2 regions of the Terrisporobacter muris genome follow, and region 2 is predicted to be linked to the other one. Evidence: riboswitches for the same ligand, from Rfam matches in the RefSeq annotation. Region 2 holds a riboswitch; the other holds the start of a gene.
What was found. Region 2 has a riboswitch for thiamine pyrophosphate ahead of thiS (sulfur carrier protein ThiS). Riboswitches for the same ligand answer to the same signal wherever they lie in the genome.
Positions count from the first base shown of each region.

Region 1: it holds a riboswitch for thiamine pyrophosphate, as region 2 does, so the genes downstream of both, NSA58_RS00060 (MTH1187 family thiamine-binding protein) here and thiS (sulfur carrier protein ThiS) in region 2, are expected to answer to the same signal.

Region 1 covers NZ_JANKBY010000001.1:8,325-11,753, reverse strand. Annotated here, with positions in the region: gene ggt (gamma-glutamyltransferase) at 1-1,596, opposite strand, end outside; TPP riboswitch at 1,815-1,911, shown strand; gene NSA58_RS00060 (MTH1187 family thiamine-binding protein) at 2,258-2,548, shown strand; gene NSA58_RS00055 (ABC transporter permease) at 2,520-3,296, shown strand; gene NSA58_RS00050 (ABC transporter substrate-binding protein) at 3,298-3,429, shown strand, end outside.
Region 2 covers NZ_JANKBY010000081.1:3,016-6,444, reverse strand. Annotated here, with positions in the region: gene NSA58_RS08455 (Fe-S-containing hydro-lyase) at 1-29, shown strand, start outside; gene NSA58_RS08450 (NAD(P)-dependent malic enzyme) at 56-1,243, shown strand; TPP riboswitch at 1,316-1,416, shown strand; gene thiS (sulfur carrier protein ThiS) at 1,625-1,819, shown strand; gene thiF (sulfur carrier protein ThiS adenylyltransferase ThiF) at 1,812-2,618, shown strand; gene NSA58_RS08435 (thiazole synthase) at 2,631-3,401, shown strand; gene thiH (2-iminoacetate synthase ThiH) at 3,414-3,429, shown strand, end outside.

The DNA.
Region 1 (3,429 bases), on a different contig from region 2:
ACCATCACATCTTTTTTCTGTAGCGCAAACATAGGATCCAGATTCAGCATTTTTTAATATAATTTGACCTTTACCCATATTTGTAAAATCATCCATAACTGTAATCTCGTGACCCTTTTGTCTAAGGCCTTCTACAATTTCTTCATTTATATCACTTTCTACTTGAATTTCCTTACCTTTAATCCACTGCCAACGAGGTGCATCCAAAGCTTCTTGAGGATTCATATTAAAATCAATCAAGTTAGTAAGTACTTGTAGTTGACCCTGTGGTTGCATAAAAGCTCCCATAACTCCAAAAGCTCCCACTGCTTCATTATTTTTACACAAAAATCCCGGAATAATGGTATGATACGGCTTCTTAAAAGGCTTCACTACATTTACATGATTTTTATCTAAGCTAAAGTTATTTCCCCTATTATGAAGAGCTATACCTGTACCTGGAACCACTAGCCCTGAACCAAATTCCGTATAATTACTTTGTATGTATGAAACCATATTTCCTTCTTTGTCACCACTACATAAATACACTGTTCCCGGTGAATATGGATCTCCACAAACAGGTTCAATTGCTTTTGAACTTATCAGTTTTCTTCTTTCCTTTGCATATTCTTCATTTAATAATGCTTCTACCTTAACTTTCATTTCCTTTATATCTGTTACATAGGACTTACTATCAGCAAAGGCAAGTTTTAAACTTTCTATGATTTTGTGATAATTGTCCAAGTTTTCTCTGTTATTATCCAAGTCAAAACCTTTCAATATATTAAGAGCCATAAGCACTGTTATTCCATGACCATTTGGTGGTATTTCAAAAACATTATATCCTTTATATTCTGTACTAATTGGTTCCACCCACTGAGGATAAAACTTCTCTAAATCGCTTTTTCTAATAAAACCATTATATCTTCTAGAGAACTCATCTATTTTGTCAGCCAAGCTTCCTCTATAGAAACTTTCACTATTGGTTCTTCCTATTTCTTCAAGAGTTGCTGCCATTTCTTCACACTTAAAAATCTCTCCAGCCCTTGGCGCTCTTCCTTTTTTTCCAAAGGTGTCAAACCAGTACTTATACTCTTCTCCCACTAAGTTCTCTTCGTACTCATCATAAGCTGTCTGCCATAATTTAGATACGGTTTTTCCCACAGCATATCCATCTCTTGCATAATTTATGGCAGGTTTTAAACATTCCAGCAAGCTTAACTTGCCATATTTTCTATTAAGCTCTGCCCATGCAGCAGGTATTCCTGGAACTGTTACAGCTCCAAATCCATACTTAGGCATGGCAGTCATCCCTTCATATTCTTTCAGTTTCATTCTCTCTGGCGCAAATCCACTGGAGTTTAACCCATAAAGCTTCTTCTCCTTCTCAATCCACACCAATGCATAAGCATCTCCACCTATTCCACATCCTGTTGGCTCAACTACTGTAAGGCAAGCTGCTGTTGCTATGGCTGCATCTACTGAATTTCCACCTTTTTTCAAAATATCTAAACCTGCCCCAGCTGCAATTGGTGTTGATGTTGCCACTGCTCCATTTTTTCCATAAACAACATTTCTTATGGAATTGTATTTATTCTTACTTGAAGTAAAGTTCATATCCTTCCTCCCCCAGATATAATATTTTCACTTTAACTATAAAATCTCTATTATTAACTAAAAAATCTTTCTTATCTTAATTCCATTAACTGAAGTATTTATTCTCCTAATTACATATATAGTATATTTTATATCATCTGACAATCAAACTATCCGAATCTATACTTAAATTCATAGTTGACAATCTTTTGTAATCAACTATAATGAAGTTGAAAGTAAATAATTGCTAGGGGTGCCTTAATTGGCTGAGAGGTTTTACCGACCCTTGTACCTGATCTGGATAATACCAGCGTAGGAAAGCTTCATCCACTTTATTTCCCATAAAAATTCTAGGGTTTTAAATTCGATTATGCATGCTATACCTACGGGTATAGCATTTTTTATTTACATTTATAAAATAAAAAATATCAATGAGTATATAATACGTAAAAAGTATATTTTGAGCAAGGTCGTTGCCTGAAATTTCATAGCGCCCACACAGTGGTTTAAAGTGGTAACGAAGGCATCTCGTTTGAGTAACGGATTTATCCGAAGTGGTAACGATGATATATCGTTGACGATATGCTTCTCAATTTTGGCGATATGAAGTGTTTCGCCGACACGTCGCTCAGGCGAAGCGAATTTTATATTTAGGGTATTTAAATAAAAAGGAGAGATAATAATGGTTATAGCAGACGTGGCAGTAATGCCTCTTAGACCTTATACAGGTGAAGATGAAATGTACAAAGTAGTAGATGCTTGCATCGAAAAAGTAAAAGAAAGTGGACTTAAGTACGAAATTGGTGCTATGAGTACTACATTTGAAGGGGAATTTGAAGAAGTATTTGATTTAATAAAAGTAATGCACAAAATACCTTTTCAACTAGGATGCGAAAGAGTAATAACAGTTGCTAGGGTTGACGAAAAAGCTGGAGGCTTAACAATTGAAGACAAACTTAGAAATCACAGATAAAATTAAAAATTATATTTATCCACTTGTAACATTTATAAGTATTATTTTAATATGGCAGTTTATTGTTGTAAGCAACCATATCCCCAAATATATAATGCCTGCACCAAGTGAGATAATAAAGGTTTTTAGCTCAGACTTTACCAATTTACAAATGCACTCTTTAATCACTTTAAAAGAGTCTGTTTTAGGATTTGTATTTTCCATATTGTTAGCATTATTAATAGGAACTATTATGGACTTTGTTCCATTTATAAAAAAATGTTTCTATCCCATAATGTTAGTATCTCAAATGATACCAACAATAACCATAGCTCCACTACTTATAATATGGTTTGGATTTGATTCACTACCAAAAATAATCATGGTAATGACTACTTGTTTCTTCCCCATATTAATAAATTTTGTGGATGGCATGGAAAACATAGATAAAGACTATATAAATTTATTCAAAACTATGGAGTCTAGTAAATTAAGCACTTTTATCCATCTAAAACTTCCCATGTCTTTGGAAAGTTTATTTACAGGATTAAAAATTTCTGCCACTTACGCATTTGTTGCAGCAACTGTTGCTGAATGGTTAGGTGGAAGCGTTGGACTTGGTGTTTATATGGTAAGAGCGAAAAGTTCTTATGCCCTAGATAAGGTATTTGCATCAACAATATTAGTAATAATATTTAGTTTAATATTTGTAATGATTATAAATATTTTAAAGAAAATAATATTAAAACATAAGTACAAAGGAGAGTAAGATGAAATTAAAAAAAAGCATATCATTAATGACATCAGCACTACTTACTATAGGTTTAGTGACTGGTTGCTCAAACAAAGGTACTGAAAAACAAGAAGGAAGTTCAGATTTAGAAAAAGTTACTGTCGTTCTA
Region 2 (3,429 bases):
GAGCAATGTTTGCAAAAACATCGGAATAAATCAGAACTAATAAAGGAGAACTAGAATGGGAAACAAAAATTTTGCACAGTTAGCATTAGAAATGCATGAAAATCATGGAGGAAAGGTAAGCATACAAAGTAAAGTAGAAGTAAAATGCAAAGATGATTTATCTATTGCATATACTCCAGGTGTTGCAGAACCTTGTTTAAAAATAAAAGAAAATCCAGAAGAGGTTTATAAATATACTTGTAAAAGTAATATGGTGGCAGTAGTTAGTGATGGAACAGCAGTTTTAGGACTTGGTAATATAGGTGCTGCTGCTTCAATTCCTGTTATGGAAGGTAAATCAATATTATTTAAAGAATTTGGAGAAGTAGATGCTTTTCCTATTTGTATAAATACTATGGATATTGATGATATTGTAAAAACTGTTAAATTACTGGAACCAGTTTTTGGAGGAATTAATTTAGAAGATATAAACTCTCCTAGATGTATAGAAATAGAAAATAGATTAAAAGAAGAATTAGATATTCCAGTGTTCCACGATGATCAACATGGTACAGCAATAATTGTTTCTGCTGGAATTTTAAATGCAGCAAAATTAGCAGGAAAGAAAATAGAAGATTTAGAAATTGTTATAAATGGAGCAGGTTCTGCAGGAATGGCAATTGCTAAAATGTTAATTAATTTAAATGTAAAAAATGTAGTTTTATGTGATATAAATGGTGCGATTCATGAAAATTCTAAAGATATTAATTGGGCACAAAAAGAAATGCTAAAAGTAACTAATAAAAACAATGAAGTAGGAACTTTGGTAGATATTATTAAAAATAAGGATGTATTTATAGGTGTTTCTGCACCAAAAATGGTTACAAAAGAAATGGTAGCAACTATGTCAGATAAAGCAATAGTATTTGCTATGGCAAATCCAACTCCAGAAATATTCCCAGACGAAGCTAAAGCAGGTGGAGCATTTATAGTAGGTACTGGTCGTTCAGATTTCCCTAATCAAGTTAACAATGTTCTTGCTTTCCCCGGAATTTTTAGAGGAGCTTTAGATGTTAGAGCAAGAGAAATAAATGAAGAAATGAAAGTTGCAGCAGCTTATGCCATAGCAAATGTAGTTAGTGAAGATGAATTGACTCCAGATTACGTACTTCCAGACGCTTTCAATAAAAATGTAGTAAAGAATGTGGCAAAAGCAGTAAGAGAAGCTGCTATAAAAACTGGTGTGGCAAGGATAGAAAAATAAATTAATATAAAAATAAAAATATTTTGATTTGAAAAAAATAAATTTAAGTACTACAATTAAAATAAATTCAAAAGTTTTACCTAGGGGTGCCCTAAAAGGCTGAGAGATGGAAACATTAACCCTTATACCTGATCTGGATAATACCAGCGTAGGAAAGAGTAGAGTGTTATATAATGAAATATGTGAACTTTTACATATGATATGTGATTACTACAAGCTTTACCTACGGGTAAGGCTTTTTTATATTGAAGGAAATTATATGTTATCTGCTCTGTAGATAACATATAATTTCCAACTTTGTGACTTGAACAACGAGCGAAGCCGTTGGCGATATGAGCGAAGCGAATTTTTTATTGAAATAAAAAGTGAGGAGGTGTAACGATGAAGATAAATGGAAAGGTAGTAGAATTCCAAAATAATAAAACTGTATTAGATTTATTAAATGATTACGACTTAAACAAAGATAGGGTTGTAGTAGAGATAAATTTAGAAATATTAGAAAATGAGCAGTATGAAACTTATATATTAAAGGAACATGATGCAATAGAAATTATTAGCTTTATTGGTGGTGGTTGATTTGAAAATATTTGTTAATGAAATAGAAAAAGAAGTTGAAGATAATATAAGTGTTTTTAAAGCTAAGAATATTTTCAATAAATGCAGTGATGTTGTAGTCTTGAATGGTTTTCCTATTAAAGAAGATGAAATATTAAAAGAAAATGATAGAGTAACTTTAATAGAAAAAGGGAAGAAACCATCTATGAATGAACTAGAAAACCTTATGATTGCAAGGCATACACCGAAAGTGCATGAAAAGTTAAAAGAAGGAAAGATAGCTATTTTAGGTCTAGGAGGACTTGGATCGAATATAGCCATTTCGTTGGCTAGAATAGGTGTAGGTAAGTTAATTCTAGTTGATTATGATGTTGTAGAGCCTTCCAATCTAAATAGACAGCAATATTTTATTGATGATATTGGAAAGTACAAAACAGAGGCCATGAAAGAACATTTAGATAAAATTAATCCTTTCATAGATGTTGAAATACATAATGCTTATATTACTAGAGAAAATATTAATTTTTTACATGAAGTAGATATAATACTTGAAGCTTTTGATGATCCAAATTGTAAAGCTGAAATAAGTAATTTTGTTTTACTTCATATGAGAGATAAATATTTAATAGCATCTTCTGGTATGGCAGGATATTACGATTCAAATATTATTATAACTAAGAAAATAAGAGATAAGTTTTATATATGTGGTGATTTTGTACATGAAGCAAAAGAAGGTGAGGGGTTAATGGCGCCTCGTGTGGCTATTTGTGCAAATCACATGGCAAATTTGGCAAGTAAAATACTTATAGATTATATCTAGGGGGATAAATTAATGGATAAATTAATATTAGGTGGGCACGAATTCAATAGCAGACTTTTAATTGGGACAGGAAAATACGGATCTAATGAAATACTTCCAAAAGTAATAGAAGAAAGTGGTAGTGAAATAATAACTATGGCACTAAGAAGAGTTGATTTAGACAACAGCAATGAAAATATTCTTACATATATACCAAAAGAGATGACAATTCTTCCAAACACATCAGGTGCAACAACGGCTGAAGAAGCAGTAAGAATAGCAAGAATATCTCGTAGAATGGGATGTGGAGATTTTATAAAAATAGAGGTAATATCAGATACTAGATATTTATTACCTGACAATGAAGAAACAATAAAAGCTACTAAAATCTTAGCAGATGAAGGATTTGTAGTACTTCCATATATGAGCCCTGATTTATATGCAGGAAGAAGATTAATAGAGGTAGGAGCAGCAGCAGTTATGCCACTTGGCGCACCAATTGGTTCTAATAGAGGGCTTAAAATGAAAGAAATGATAAAAATAATGATAGAAGAATTGGATATTCCTATTATTGTTGATGCAGGAATAGGTAAGCCTTCTCAAGCTATGGAAGCTATGGAAATGGGAGCGGCAGCAGTTTTAGTAAATACAGCAATATCATCAGCAGGTGACCCTGTAGCTATGGGAAAAGCTTTTAAAATGGCAGTAGAAGGTGGACGTGCAGCATTTCTTGCAAAAACTGGAGCTGTATCAGAATTTGCGAATGCATCATCTCCTCTTACTGGTTTTTTAGGGAACTTATAGGAGGGATATAAAATGAGTTTTTATGAGG